Regions from separate parts of the Streptomyces sp. TLI_185 genome, predicted to be linked through region 3. Evidence: riboswitches for the same ligand, from Rfam matches in the RefSeq annotation. Region 3 holds a riboswitch; each other region holds the start of a gene.

Region 1 (5,064 bases), 4.7 Mb from region 3:
TCGGTGCGCAGGATGGACAGGGCGACGGTGACCGTGTAGTCGGTGGGGTCCTTGGCGGCGATCAGCGGCAGCAGGTACTGGTCCCAGATCATGATGAAGCCGAGCACGCCGGCCACGCCGAGCGCCGGTTTGCACAGCGGCAGGACGACCTGCCACAGCAGCCGGAACTCGCCCACGCCGTCCATGCGGGCCGCCTCCTCGATCTCGGTGGGGATGTCCTTCATGAACTCGGTCAGCAGCATGATCGAGAAACCCCAGGCGCCGAGCGGCAGGATCACCGCCCACATGGTGCCCTTCAGGTCCAGCCCCACGACCGGGACATCACCGAGGACCAGGGACAGCGGGATCGCGATGACCTCCTCGGGGAGCATCATCGTCAGCATGAACAGGGTCAGCACCAGGGCCTGGCCGCGGAAGCGGTGCCGGGCCGGCGCGTAGGCGGCCGGCACCGCTTCCGCGAGCTGCAGCAGCAGTCCGCCGCCCGCGATGACCAGCGAGTTGGTGAAGTAGTCCCAGATGCCGCGCTCGCCCGCCACCCTGATCTTCAGCAGGGTGGGATGGTGCGGGAGGAAGGACAGCGAGGAGCCGCTCGGGTATGTCAAGACATAGCTGAAACATCTCACCGAGCCCGTGCATGCGTCACTGGATGCCGTGATGTAGGCGGGCGGCGCGCAGGGCCCGTGACCGGGACCGAGATGAGAAGGGTGCCCGCAACGAACAACGAGGAGGCCGCCGACTTCCGTCGGCGGCCTCGCAGTTCATCGAGCTGTTGGTGTCACGCCTCGACCGGCGTCCCTGATCTCACGCGGGACGTACGGCGATTCGGACCGCGGCTTCGCCGGCGTAGTGGACCGAGTCCTCGCGGATGACCGCGCCCGGGCCGGGCGCGTGAATCATCAAGCCGTTGCCGGTGCAGATGCCGACGTGGCTGAAGTTGTCGTTGAAGAAGATCAGGTCTCCGGGGCGGCTCTCCGCGAGCGGAATCACCGTGCCGGCGCTCGCCTGCTCGTACGTGGTGCGTGGCAGGGTGACCCCGGCGGCCCGCCAGGCGGCCTGGGTGAGCCCGGCGTTGTCGTACGACTCCGGCCCGACCGCACCCCACAGGCACGGCCTGCCGATCTGTGCACGGGCGAAGTCGATCGCCCTGTCCGCCTTGGTGACGGCGGAGGTGCCGACGGCGGGCACACCCGTGTCCAGGGTGGACGGCTGCATGGTCCATCCCCCGGCCTGGGGTATGCCGGTGTCGAGGGCGGATGGCTGCGTACGCCAATCCCCGGCCGGGGTTACGCCCGTGTCGAGCACGGACGGCTGCATGAACTGCTCCCCGACCGCGGGTATGCCGGTGTCGAGGACGGATGGCTGGGTGCGCCATTCCTCGGCCGCGGTTGTGCCGGTGTCGAGGGCGGATGGCTGCGTACGCCAATCCCCGGCCGGGGTTTCGCCCGTGTTGAGCACGGACGGTTGCATGCGCCACTCCTCGACCGCGGGTACCCCGGTGTCGAGCACGGACGGCTGCATGAACTGCTCCCCGACTGCGGGTATGCCGGTGTCGAGGACGGACGGCTGCATGCGCTGCTCCCCGGCCGGGGGCGCGCCCATGTCGAGGACCGTCGGCTGCTGCAGCCGCCAGGCCTCCTCGTTCGCCCGGCGGGTCTGTTCCGCCTGGTCCTGCCAGGGAAGCTGGGCCGGCATGGCCTCAACAGCCGGGCGCGGTGCGGAGGTCTGCCGCGCGGTGTACCGGTACAGCAGCTCGCTGGCCGCCGCGATCTTGCGCTGGCTCTGCTCCTTGGACCTGCGCAGGGAGGTCTGCTTCGACTCGGGGGCCGCCGTGGGCAGCGCGGGGGCGGCCTCCTGGCGGGGCTGCGGGACGGCGGGGAGCGGGGCCGTGGGTCCGGCGGTCAATTCGGCCACCGGACGGCGGGACTCCGCGGAGGGCAGCTCCGCCACGGGCCGGACGGTCGCCTCCAGCTCAAGGGCGGGGGTACGGCTGTCCGCCGGGCGCGGGGGCCGCGGCTCGGCCTGGCGGGCCGGCGTACGGTCGGCCGGCAGTACCGCAGGCACCGTCGGACCCAGCGAGGCACGCACTCCGTCGAACCACCGCCGGGACACCGAGTCGAGTGCCGGGTCCGAGCGGCCACGCTCGCGGGCCGGCGCCGCGGGCGGCCGCGTCCCCATCAACTGGGCCCGGGTGAAGTTGAAGTTGCCGGTATCGGACTCGGCCTGGTCGTAGAGGCTGCTCACCCGCTGCCGGACGGCTTCCCGGCTCGGGCCCTCGTCCCCCGTCGTCGGTGCGGCGTCGGCGGTCTGCGAGAACAGGGCCACCGAGGTGAGGGCGGCCGTCGCGAGAGCGGAATTGCGCATACCGGGCAGGCCGAAGCCTCCGGCGCGCGATGGTCGATCCGGCGCCATGGGAGCCGTACTCCTTCCGTACTCCGCCTACCGAGTTAGCTGTCGGGTTCGGGCGGTCGGTTCCGGAAGGCATGCCCTACGGCCCCTGCCCGGGCGGGCAGTTGGGCCGATTCACCCCGTCGTTCGGTTGGGTCCCCGGCTCCGGCTGCCACGAGGGCGCACCGGATTCGGCGGAGGCCACGCGTCCCGGCGGGGTTCGCCGGAGGAACTCGTGCGGCCTGACGCCACGCTAGCCAACTTGTGCGGCTCGTGTGAAGGTTGATGGCCGTAATGTCCGATACGCTTTTGTGACCTTCGTCGTGACGCACCGTCAGATCCGTGTGTCGTGCACGCTGCGGATCCGGACGGCGACCGACCGTCGCGAGCAGGGCGCGTCAGGGACGCGGGCCGTCGCTGCGAGCCTCGCGCTCGGCGTTGCGCTTCTTGATGCGCGCCGCCTCCTTGCGGACCTCGGCCTGCGTGGCGCGTTCCTTCTGCAGCCACTCGGGCTCTTCCTGCTTCAGGGCCTCGATCTGCTCGGTGGTGAGCGCCTCGGTGATCCCGCCGCGGGCGAGACCCGCGATGGAGACGCCCAGCTTCGCCGCGACCACCGGACGGGGGTGCGGACCGTTCGCCCGCAGCTCGCGCAGCCACTCGGGCGGCTCGGCCTGGAGCTGGTCGAGCTCGGCTCGCGAGACGACACCCTCCCGGAACTCGGCGGGGGTGGCCTCGAGGTACACACCCAGTTTCTTCGCCGCGGTCGCGGGCTTCATCGTCTGGGTGCTCTGGTGCGACTTCATGCCGTCCAGGGTATCGAGCATGTTCGAGACCTCTGACCACGGCCGGTAGCCTGGCCTGGTGACAGGCTCGGAAGAATCCCAGGCGTTCCGGCTCGCGTACGTCCCGGGGGTGACGCCCGCCAAGTGGGTGCGGATCTGGAACGAGCGCCAGCCCGGCATCCCGCTGAACCTCCTCGCCGTACCGGCCGCCGAGGCATCCGACGTGTTGCGCGCGGGTGAGGCCGACGCGGGACTCGTACGGCTGCCGGTCGACCGTACGTTCTTCAGCGCGATCCCCCTCTACACCGAGACGACGGTCGTCGTCGTCCCCAAGGATCACGTGATCACGGCGGCGGACGAGGTGACCGTTCAGGACCTTGCGGACGAGGTCGTCTTCCACCCCCTCGACGACGTCTTCGACTGGGACCGGCCGCCGGGCGAGCCCGCCTTCGAGCGGCCCGCCACCACCGAGGACGCCGTGGAACTCGTCGCGGCGGGCGTCGGCCTCGTGGTCGTCCCCCAGTCGCTGGCCCGTCTGTACCACCGCAAGGACCTCACGTATCGCTCGCTGGTGGACGCCCCCGAGTCGAGCGTCGCCCTGGCGTGGCCCGAGGACGCGACCACGGATCTGGTCGAGGACTTCATCGGAATCGTCCGCGGCCGCACGGTCAACAGCTCCCGCGGCCGCAAGGCGCAGACGCCCGAACCGAAGGGCAAGGCGGGCGGCAGGACCGGCGACGCGGCCGGCGCACGGCGCAAGCCGGCGGCGGGGAAGGCGACCGGGAAGACGGCAGGGAAGCCGGCGGCGCGCAACCCGCGGGCCGGATCCGACGTCTCCAAGGGCGCCAAGCGCAGGAAACCCCGCCGCCGGGCATAGCCTCCCTCGGGGCGGCCTCGCCCCGTTCCGATCCATCCGGTGGGGTGATGGACGGAAGGCGGGGAGTTTTGCTTCGCAAGGGCGTGCGGTGCGCAGGCGGCGCCGCGGACCGGCTGCGTGCCCACAAGCTGTGGGGCGATCTGGCTGGTCAGGGGAACGGGCGGCCGCGCGGCGCACTGTGGCGGGTGGCGGCGTTCGTCGGGCGCACGCTGCGGGGCGAGTGGCAGGGCATCGTGGTCGATCCGGTGCGGCAACTCAGACGTCGTGGGCTGCCCGCACTGTTCCTGGCGTTCCTGGCCGCCTTCGGTGTCATCTTCTTCCATGCGCTGGCGCAGCGGCCGGCCGGCGCGGTGGCGGTACGGGTTCTCGGTGGCGTCAAGGGCGACCTGCCGTTGTGGCTGGCCCTGCTGCGCACGCCGGTGTCGCTGTACGTCCCCGCCCTGGATCTGCCCGTGTGGGGAGGGATCACATCGTTGTCCCTCGCCTTCGCACTGGCCGAGCTCATCCTCGGCCGGGCCAGGACACTCGTCGTCTCGTACGCGACCACACTCGCCGGCACCCTCATGGTGCGCGTGATGATCGCGCTCGGGCCGGGCTGGGGCGGGCTGGGTCTGCCCCGTGAGGTCGGGCAGGTGCTGGACACCGGGCCGTCCGCCGCCGTCGTAGGCCTCTTCACCTATCTCGCCGTCGTACAGCGTGCGCCCATCGTGTTCGCGCTCACCGGCGGGTCGATGGTGTGGGAGTCGATTGCCGTACCCAATCTGGCCGGCCGCGAGCACCTGATAGCGGTCGGCACCGCGATCGTCCTGGCCCTGGTCCACGAACGCGGCCGCAAGCGGGCATCGGTCCGGCCCCTCCTCCCCGTACGCCGGGCGGAGCCGGGGGCGAGGGCCGGGCGCCCCTGCCCGGACGATCACGTCCCGGTCGGGTGAGCGCGGTCGGTGCGCGTCCGGCGCAGTTCACGTCTGCGGGGTGGCGCCCATCTCCGCCGCGAAGGCCGTCGGGTCGCTGTCGAACCCC
Region 2 (5,064 bases), 2.7 Mb from region 3:
GGGATCTGCTGCGTCACGGGGGCTCCTCCCACTCCGCCCGGCCGGCGCGGCTCGTCGTCGGGCACCCTCCCGACCATACGACATGGATTCCTGAGGCAATGAGTTGTCCACAGGCGTTGCGACCAGGGCACATGTGGCTTGATGATGTTGGGGATTGGTCGCGCCTGTTCGGATGTGTGAGGGCTTGATGCTGGAGATCGCAGACAACGGCCGTACGTGGCTCCTCTCGGGGCCGGCCAGCAGTTACGCCGTGCACCTCACCGAGGACGACGAACTGCTGCACCTGCACTGGGGCCCCCGGATCGCGCTCGCCGACGCCGAGGCACTCGCCGTCCGCCCGCTGCCGGACTACCGGCCCTTCGAGTCCCCGCTCGACGGACGCGAGGAGTACCCGGTGGAGGGCGGCCCCCGCTTCGCGCGGCCCGCCCTGTCCGTGCGCACCGGCGAGCGGCGCGGCACCGAATGGCGCTTCGAGACGTACGAGGCGGACGACGATCACCTCCGGCTGGCCTTCCGGGACGGCGGTCTCGCGATCACGCTGCACTACCGGATGCGGCACGACGTCGTGGAACGCTGGGTGACCCTCGACAACGAGGGGTCCGCCCTGGAGCTGCTGCGCGCCGACTCCGCCACCTGGACGCTGCCCGAGCGCGAGGAGTGGCGGCTGTCCCAGCTGCACGGCCGCTGGGCCGCCGAGTCCCGGCTGACCGCCTCGCAGCTCACCTACGGTGAGAAGATCATCGGCAGCCGCCGCGGCCACACCGGACACCAGCACCTGCCCTGGGTCGCCCTCGACACCGACGCCACCGAGGAACGCGGCGAGGTCTACGGCTGCGCTCTGGGCTGGTCGGGCTCCTGGCGGATCGCGGTGGCGCAGCTCCCGGACGCGCGCGTGCAGATCACCGGCGGCGCCGGTTACGACGACTCCGGGCTGCTGCGCCTGGAGTCGGGGGAGTCGTACACGACCCCCGTCTTCGCCGGGCTGTGGAGCGACGGCGGCTTCGGCGGCGCGAGCCGCGCCTGGCACGCCTACCAGCGTGCGTACGTCATCCCGGACGCCGAGCAGGACCGGCCGGTGCTGTTCAACTCCTGGGAGGCCACGGAGTTCGACATCTCCGAGGAGCAGCAGGGAACCCTGGCGCGGCGGGCCGCGGCGATCGGCGTCGAGCTGTTCGTGGTCGACGACGGCTGGTTCGGCAAGCGCACCAGCGACCGCGCCGGCCTCGGCGACTGGACGGTCAACCGGGACCGCTTCCCGAACGGCCTCAAGCCTCTCGCGGACTATGTGCACGCTCTTGGCATGCAGTTCGGCATCTGGGTCGAGCCCGAGATGGTCAACCCGGACAGCGAGCTCTACCGAGCCCATCCCGACTGGGTGCAGTTCCAGCCGGGACGAAAGCGGACGGAATTCCGCAATCAGCTCGTACTGAACCTCGCCCGGGAGGACGTCCAGGAATACCTGTGGGAGCAGCTCCACGCGCTCCTCTCCAGCGCCCCCATCGACTATGTGAAGTGGGACTTCAACCGCTGCTTCACCGATGCGGGCTGGCCCGGCGAGCCCTACCCGCAGCGCCTTTGGGTCGATCATGTCCGCGCCCTGTACGCCCTGCTGGACCGGCTGCGGGCGGCCCACCCGAATGTCGCCTTCGAGTCCTGCTCGGGCGGCGGCGGACGGATCGACCTCGGGATCATGAGCCGTACGGACCAGGTGTGGACCTCCGACAACACCGACCCGCTCGACCGGCTCGCCATCCAGCACGGCTTCAGCCAGGTCCACCCCGCACGGGTGATGGCCGCCTGGGTCACCGACAGCCCGAACACCCAGCTCAACGGCCGGGTCAGCTCGCTGCGCTTCCGGTTCGTGAGCTCCATGGCCGGCGTGCTCGGGGTCGGCGGGGACCTCACCCGGTGGACCGAGGAGGAGCTGGCCGAGGCCGGCCAGTGGGTGGCGCTCTACAAGGAGATCCGGCCGCTGGTGCAGCACGGGGACCTCTACCGGCTGCGGCCGCCGCGGGGCGGACTGAGTGCGGTGCAGTATGTGCGCGGGGACGAGGCGGTCGTCCTCGCCTGGCTCCAGGCGCAGAGCCACGGCGAGCCCGTGCCGGCGCTGCGACTGCGGGGCCTCGACCCGACAGCCTCGTATGAATGCCCTGAAACGGGCGAAATCCACAGCGGTGCCGTATTGCTGCATCACGGACTGCGTACCGGATTGCGTGGTGACCTCGACGCGGCAGTTTTCCGTCTGCGGCGTATCTGAGTCTTCTGTCCGGATTGGCGCTCCTTCTGCCTCTTTATTCCAACTCGCTCCTGAATGGGGGATCCTGGAGCAGGGGCACGTGAGGAGCGTCATATCCATGACGGTGCGTGGCGCGTCATGTCCACGTAATTCACGTGCTTTACAAGGGTGTTTGGTCGAGACGATCACCCCCGAATCAACGCAGGGTTACCGGGTTTTCTCCCAAGGGATCAATAGAAACGCATTCACGGGGAACCGGCACTTGTTGCTTTGCGTCTTGGTCGCTTACGTTCGCCACCAATCCGGACGGACGCCCAATCCTGCCGCCGCCCGGTGCCCGCACAACTCACCCGTGAACGGCAGGAGCGGGGGACCCACAGGTACAACTGCCTGTTCCGGTCTCCGGAACGGCTAGGGGTAAAGCCGCGTCGCATGCGCGGCCGGGCATCTCCAGCCCGAACCCGACAGCTCACCTCGCAGGCGCCGGAGAGGAATTCGTCATGCCCGCGAAGGGTAAACACCGCCGCCCGAAGCCCCAGCGCTTCACCCGCTCCATCGCCGTCGCCGGAACCGGTGGCGCCGCACTCGCTCTCCCGCTCATGGGGGCCACCGGCGCCCATGCCGCCACAACCCAGTCCGCTTCCCAGACGGTTTCGGAAAAGGCCGTCCAGTCCCTTCCGGTCACCGCGAAGAAGGCGGCCCAGAAGAGCGCCGCCGGCAATGCGGGTGTGCGGACCTATTCAGTGCGGGCCGGCGACTACCTCTCGAGGATCGCCGACGAGCAGCATGTCTCCGGCGGCTGGCACAAGCTCTACTCGGACAACCGCCGGGCCGTCGGCGACGACCCGTCGCTGATCCACCCGGGCCTGAAGCTGACGATCGGCCGGAAGGCCGCGACGGACACCACCAAGTCGTCGTCCTCGTCCGCTTCGTCCGCCTCGAAGACGTCCTCGTCCGCCGGCAGGGCGACCGCCACCAAGGCCTCGGAGTCCGCCCCCACCGGCTTCACCCTCCCCGTGGCCGGAGGCACCGTCGGCACCGGCTACCACGTGCCCGGGGGTATGTGGTCCAGCGGCTACCACACGGGTGTCGACTTCGTCGTCCCGACCGGCACCGCCCTCAAGGCCGTCGGTGCGGGCACGGTCGTCTCCGCCGGTTGGGGCGGCGCCTACGGCAACCAGGTCGTCATCAGGCTGGCCGACGGGTACTACGCCCAGTACGGCCACATGTCCCAGATCTCCGTCTCGGCCGGCCAGACCGTGACCGCGGGGCAGCAGCTCGGCCTCTCCGGCGCGACCGGCAACGTGACCGGCCCGCACCTGCACTTCGAGATCCGCACCACGCCCGACTACGGCTCCGACGTGGACCCGGTCGCCTACCTCCGCTCGAAGGGCGTCGGCGTCGGCTGACATCCCCTTGGAACCACCTGCCTGACACGCTGCCGAAGGCCGGACCCCGATCCCCGGGTCCGGCCTTCGGTGTGTCCGGCTGCGCTCATGTTTGCCGTATTGCGTTCTTGTGGCGGGGGCTGCACGGGTGTCGACAGCGGGGGGAGGTGAGGGCACAGTGATCTCCGTAGCGATGAAAGCGCTTTCCCTATCGCCTTCCCAGGTCTGTGGAGGTTCCCGTGCCCGGCGTCGGTCGACGCACCGCCAGGCGGCATCGCTTCGGCGGTGATCGTGGCCGCCCAGGTCTACGTGCAGGTCGGCGACGGCCGGAAGCAGTTGTACGCCGTCGAGCTGTCCGTCAAGACGTCTTCTCACCACCAGCGACACGGCCTTCGGCTCGGCCGAGTTCCCGGCCGCCTGCCGCGACCTACCTCCCCGGCTGCGGGAAGCCGCGCCGCACGCCCGCATTCTCGCGCTGGGCCCCTTCAGCGGAGCGCACGCCGACGGCATCGCCGCCGCGGTCGGTGAACTGGCCGACCCGCACACCGAGTTCGTCGACACCACTGACTGGCTCTCCCCGGCGGACGGGGACTTCAACTGCAACGTCCACCCCGCGTTGAGGGCCACCGCAAAGTGGCCGACCACCTGCTCACCCTTCTCGGATCCACCCTCACTGCACCCGAAGGAGCCGCCCCGTGACGAGTACCCGTAGAGCATTCGGAGCCCTGGCTGCCGGCGCCGCCCTGGCCGCCCTCGCCCCCGCGCCGGCCGCCACTGCCTCGCCCCGCGGCCGCCTCATCGCCCGCGACGACTTCCGCCACGGCCTCGGCAAGTGGGCGGTCGAACTGGAGCAGGGCGGCACCGTGACCGCCTCCCGAGGGGTGCTGGAGGTCGACGTACCCGCCGGGGCGACGGTCTGGTTCAGACAGCGGCTCGAAGGGCCGTACGTCATCGAGTACACGGCGACGCCCGTGTCGCAAGGCGGCGCGAACGACCGCGTGTCCGACCTCAACAACTTCTGGAACGCCACCGACGTCCGCTCCCCGGACGACCTCTTCGCCACCCGCCGCAGCGGGGCACTGGCCGAGTACGACTACCTCAAGACGTACTACGTGGGCTACGGCGCCAACACGAACACCACGACCCGTCTGCGCCGTTACGTCGGGGAGCCCGGGGTCCGCCCGCTGATCTACGACTACACGGAGCCGCTCCTCGTCGCGAACGAACCCAACCGCGTCCGTATCGTCTCCGACGGCTCGGCGGTCCGCTGGTGGAACAACGGGCGGCTCGTCTTCGACTACACCGACCAGCAGCCGTACACAAGGGGGCACTTCGCCTTCCGGACCACCTGGAGCCACTTCCGGATCACCGACTTCAGGGTCCGCCGGCTCGTCCCGCACCGTCTCTGACGCCTTGACGACGCTTCAACGTCGCTGATGG
Region 3 (5,064 bases):
CACCTTGATGAACTCGAGAGCGGCGCCGTCCTTGTCGCCGACGGCCGGGCCGCCCGCCACGGGCACCTCGTTGGCCCCCCGCAGACCGGCGGCCAGAAGGGTCCCCCCGGTGTCTCCGGACGCGGTCCCTCCGGCGGCGTGGGCCGGAATCACCGCGGCAGCGATCCCCCCGGCGGCGGCGACCGCGACAGCCGTGACCATCAGGCTCTTACGGCGCTTCGAGAACGTCGCGTTCATTCCCATGATTCTGTTTTCTCCCCGTAGATGGGCCGACACCCCCTGCGTCGGCCTTCTGCGCATGACTACGGAAGCGATCTCACTCTGGACTCAGTCCAGATATGTGACGTACATCACATCACTTGAAGTCCAGGTCGAGCGGATGCTCAGCCGGCTCGGTGCACCACGGCGTCGCACATCTCCATCAGCGCGAGCTTCGCATCGCACTCCCGCAGCGGAGCCAGCGCCGCTCGCGCGTCCTCCGCGTACCGCACCGTGTCCCTGCGCGCCTGCTCCAGCGCAGGGTGCGCCCGCAGCCCCGAGAGGGCCTCGGCGTGCCGCGCGTCGTCGCTCAGGTCGGAGTCCAGCAGCTCACACAGGGCGATGTCCTCGGCAAGACCCAGCCGCGCCGCCCGCTCCCGCAGCCGTAGCACCGGAAGCGTGGGCACTCCCTCACGGAGGTCGGTGCCCGGCGTCTTCCCGGATTCGCGCGATTCGGAGGCGATGTCCAGTACGTCGTCCGCCAGCTGGAAGGCGACCCCCAGCCGCTCGCCGTACTGCGTCAGCACGTCCACGACCGTCTCGTCGGCACCCGACATCATCGCGCCGAAGCGGCACGACACGGCGACCAGCGAACCCGTCTTGCCGCCGAGCACGTCCAGGTAGTGGTCGACCGGGTCCCGTCCGTCCTGCGGACCCGCCGTCTCCAGGATCTGCCCGGTGACCAGGCGCTCGAACGCCTCGGCCTGGACCCGGACCGCCTCGGGCCCGAGGTCGGCCAGGATGTGCGAGGCGCGCGCGAACAGGAAGTCACCGGTGAGCACCGCGACCGAATTGCCCCAGCGGGTGTTGGCGCTGTCCACGCCGCGCCGCACGGCGGCCTCGTCCATCACGTCGTCGTGGTACAGCGTCGCCAGATGGGTCAGCTCCACCACCACGGCCGACGGCACGACCCCCGGCGCATACGGGTCGCCGAACTGGGCGGCGAGCATCACGAGCAGCGGACGGAACCGCTTCCCGCCCGCCCGCACCAGGTGCTGGGCGGCCTCCGTGATGAAGGGCACCTCACTCTTGGTGGCTTCGAGCAAACCTTCCTCGACGGCCGCCAATCCGGCCTGGACATCGGCTTCCAGAGCCTGGTCCCGCACGCTCAGCCCGAACGGCCCGACGACGGTCACGAGGGGTCTCCTGTCTGCTGGTGTCTACTGGCGGTTACACGGTTTGTCGATAGGTCGCTGACATCACTCAAGTCAGCGTATCCGGTCACCTTTCGATCACCGATGCCACCCACCCGTCCAGCCCGGGCGGTATCGGATCACGACCGGTATGTTTTTGATCAACCGATAAGAACGGATATCTATCGACTTGTCTATCGGGGTGTCCGTCGACGCGCCTCTTGGCGTGTCCCTCGGCGCGTCCCTTGGCGTGTCTCTTGGTGCGCCCCTTGGCGTACCCCTCGGCGCGCCCCTCGGATGCTCGTCCCGGTGACCCCCCGCCCGGCCACCGGGATCCACGCGACGAGTCGGCACGTCCGAATACCCCTCCCCCACGAAACGACTCACGAGGACCTCCGGATCCCGGCACGGGGTGCTCGACGGGCGACCGCCATGACAACGACGCGCACCACATGACAGGTTCCGTTTTCGCCCGCCAATGAGGCGACGGGCGGCTCGCTGAACACGAGTTGGGGCCATTGCCCGATTTGCCGTCCTTGCGGATGCCGGTGACTTGACTCACACGGCACGACGGGCGAGCGATGGCCGCACTCTCACTACCTCCCCTCCCCCGTAGGCCAGTTGAGGCTTGGCAACCGCAAAGGATCAAGTGCCCCATAAGCCTCAGACCAAGGTCAATAGGCCCGATCTGTGAACCCGACACTTGTTCAGGGCGTGTGCTCTCGCATACGTTCCCGGCCTGTCGGGTGGACGCCGAATCCTGCCGCCGCCCGCGCACGACCATCGACCAACTCACTCGCACGGCAGGAGCGGGGGAACCAGGTAGGCCGCCGGACCGGGCATCGCCCCGGGCCGGCTAGGGGTGAAGCCGCGTTGCCGTACGGCTGCGCGGCCGGGCATCTCCCCGCCCGAACCCGACAGCTCACCTCGCAGGCGCCGGAGAGGATCCCGCCATGCCTGCAACAGGTCAGCACCGTCGCCCCAGAAACAACCGCCTCGCCCGCAAGCTCGCCGTCACCGGTACGGGCGCCGCTGTTCTCGCCCTCCCGCTCATCGGGGCGACCAGCGCCTCCGCGGCCACCCCGACCGTGGCCAACGTGAAGTCGATGGGCTACGCCGACAATCTCGACGGCTGGATCCGGGGCGCCCTCCAGGTCATGAAGCAGAACGGAATTCCCGGGACGTACAACGGCATTTACCGCAACATCATCCGTGAGTCCTCGGGCGACCCCGCCGCCATCAACAACTGGGACTCGAACGCGGTCGCCGGCACCCCGTCGAAGGGTCTGCTGCAGGTCATCGACCCGACGTTCCTCGCCTACCACGTGCCCGGCACGGCGCTGAACCCCTTCGACCCGATCGCGAACATCACGGCCGCCTGCAAGTACGCGGCCGCGCGGTACGGGTCGATCGACAACGTCTTCGGCGCCTACTAGGCGCTCCGCGGGGAGTGCTGCGACGGGGCCGTTCGTCTTCTGCGGCGCCGGCCTGCCAGGCCGTCGTGGCTGGTCGCTCCCCCACTCTCGACTTCGCTCGAGCGAAGGGACCCCATCGCGGCGGAGCCGCATATGGATGGAGCCCCGCGCCCCTGAAGGGGCGCGGCCGAACCCCAGCGGGCTTCGACCGACCTGCTCAGAGCTCCTCGAGCTGCCCGAGTTCATGGAGCTCATCGAGCGCATCGAGCTCCCCGAACTCGAAGAAGAGTCGCTCGAGGACGACGGCGATGCCGTCGTCCTCGTTCGACAGGGTGATCTCGTCGGCCACCGCCTTGAGTTCGGGGTGGGCGTTGGCCATGGCGACGCCGTGGGCGGCCCAGTCGAACATGGGGATGTCGTTGGGCATGTCGCCGAAGGCGATCGTCTGCTCCGGACCGAGTCCCAGGTGTGCGGCGGCCAGTGCGAGGCCCGTCGCCTTGGTGATACCGCATGGCTGGAGTTCGACGGTCCCCGGCCCCGACATGGTGACGGTGGCCAGCGAACCCACCACCGAGCGCGCCGTCGCCGCCAACTCGTCGTCGGACAGGTCGGGATGGCGCAGCAGCACCTTGCTGATGGGTTCGCACCACAGGTCGTCGCGCCGGTCGACCCGCACGGCCGGCAGCGTCGGATGCGGCATCAGATAGCCCGGTTCGATGAGCGTGAGCCCCTCCACACCGTCCTGGTCGACAGCCGCGTACACCTGCCCCACCTCGGCCTCGATCTTGCCGAGCGCGGTCTCGGCCAGCTCCCGGTCCAGGGTGACGGACCACAGCAGCCGGTCCGCGCCCACGTCGTACACCTGCGCGCCCTGCCCGCACACCGCGAGCCCCCTGCTGCCCAGTTGGTCGAAAAGCGGCCGCACTCTGGGGGCCGGCCGGCCCGTCACGACGAGGTGCCGGGCGCCGGCCCCGGCTGCCCGTGCGAGCGCGGCGAGGGACCGGTCGGAGAGCGTGTCGTCGCCTCGGAGCAGCGTGCCGTCCAGGTCGGTGGCGATGAGTGCATATGCGGTGGGTGCGGCCATGATCAGAGAATACGGACAGGACGCCCCACCGACTCATCGCGAACCGGACGACGGCCGAGTGCACCACCGTCCCTCACTCAACTCCCTTATCCTTGTGGGCTCTTCATCACCAGGCGGAGGCCCTGCGGGCCCGGCCTAGCCATGCGCTGCCGCCAGGTGTTCGGCCAGCCTCGGAGAGGCGAACTCGGTGCCGCACACGAAGCGCATCACCGGGCCGTACGAGGCCGCGGCCGGCAGGCCCGTGAAGTACAGGCCCGGGACCGAGGAGACGTATCCCGCGCCCAGTTTGGGTGTGCCGCGGCTCACCGCCAGACGTGTGCGCAGTTCGTGGCCGAGGAAGTCCATCGCGGCGATGTCCACGCGGTATCCGGTGGCCGCGATGACGTGGTCCGCGGGCAGGTCCTGGATGTGGCCCATGGGGGTCCCCCCGCTCGAGCGAAGCCGAGAGTGGGGGAGGGTGCGGACCGTCAGCTTCGGGCTGCCGTCGGCCGCGTCCGCCCGTACGATCCGCTCGACCTCGCTGACCTGGACCTTCCCCTCGAAACGGTCGCGCAGCCACCAGGCGCCGAGCGGGCCGAGGACGCGGCGCACCAGGTAGTGGCGGGCCTCGGCCGGCAGATGGCGGTAGGGGTGCGGGTAGTAGCTGAGGGCCCACAGGGACCAGGCGCGGCCGAAGGGCGACTCGGGGCGCAGCTTGGGCTGCTTCCACGGCGGTGCACCGAAGGCGACCCTGCCGCGGCCGCGGGAGACCACCCTCACCTGTGCGCCCGCCTCCGCCGCCAGCGCCGCCGTCTCCAGCGCGGACTGGCCGGCGCCGATCACGATCAGCTCCTTGCCGGCGTAGCGCGTCAGGTCGTGCTGCTGAGAGCTGTGGGAGATCGGGCCCGTGGGGGTGGGTCCGTCCGCCGCAGCGGTGGCCAGTTCGGCCGGCAGGTACGCGAGGCCGGACAGACCGGTCGCCACGACGACCGCGCGGGCGGTGAACAACTCGCCGGAGTCCAGCTTCAGTTCGAAGCCTCCGCCCTTGTGCCGGTCCACCGACACCACCCGCACCTGCTCCAGTTCGGGCACCAGCTTCTGCTGGAACCACTCGCCGTAGGCGATGAAGGTCTCGACGGGGATGATGTCCTCGTCCGTCACCAGCCGCCTGATGCCGGCGGCGTCGCAGTAGTCG

Evidence for each region. A riboswitch is a leader RNA that binds a small molecule or an ion and turns the genes downstream of it on or off. The one in region 3 is predicted to bind cyclic di-AMP.
Region 1: another riboswitch for cyclic di-AMP. It lies ahead of EDD92_RS50910 (C40 family peptidase); the one in region 3 lies ahead of EDD92_RS27740 (transglycosylase SLT domain-containing protein).
Region 2: another riboswitch for cyclic di-AMP. It lies ahead of EDD92_RS39975 (LysM peptidoglycan-binding domain-containing M23 family metallopeptidase); the one in region 3 lies ahead of EDD92_RS27740 (transglycosylase SLT domain-containing protein).

What each region holds. Positions count from the first base shown of each region.
Region 1 is NZ_RKRB01000001.1:1,348,957-1,354,020, reverse strand. It holds gene EDD92_RS06160 (carbohydrate ABC transporter permease) at 1-602, opposite strand, end outside; gene EDD92_RS50910 (C40 family peptidase) at 802-2,409, opposite strand; cyclic di-AMP (ydaO/yuaA leader) riboswitch at 2,418-2,592, opposite strand; gene EDD92_RS06150 (DUF5997 family protein) at 2,784-3,188, opposite strand; gene EDD92_RS06145 (LysR family transcriptional regulator substrate-binding protein) at 3,247-4,044, shown strand; gene EDD92_RS06140 (hypothetical protein) at 4,113-4,976, shown strand; gene EDD92_RS06135 (TerD family protein) at 5,004-5,064, opposite strand, start outside.
Region 2 is NZ_RKRB01000001.1:8,701,573-8,706,636, forward strand. It holds gene EDD92_RS39965 (tyrosine-protein phosphatase) at 1-17, opposite strand, end outside; gene EDD92_RS39970 (alpha-galactosidase) at 188-2,257, shown strand; cyclic di-AMP (ydaO/yuaA leader) riboswitch at 2,574-2,732, shown strand; gene EDD92_RS39975 (LysM peptidoglycan-binding domain-containing M23 family metallopeptidase) at 2,737-3,645, shown strand; gene EDD92_RS39980 (DUF6250 domain-containing protein) at 4,320-5,033, shown strand.
Region 3 is NZ_RKRB01000001.1:6,005,803-6,010,866, reverse strand. It holds gene EDD92_RS27750 (CHRD domain-containing protein) at 1-237, opposite strand, end outside; gene EDD92_RS27745 (polyprenyl synthetase family protein) at 384-1,394, opposite strand; cyclic di-AMP (ydaO/yuaA leader) riboswitch at 2,166-2,340, shown strand; gene EDD92_RS27740 (transglycosylase SLT domain-containing protein) at 2,345-2,827, shown strand; gene EDD92_RS27735 (HAD family hydrolase) at 3,024-3,890, opposite strand; gene EDD92_RS27730 (FAD-dependent oxidoreductase) at 4,026-5,064, opposite strand, start outside.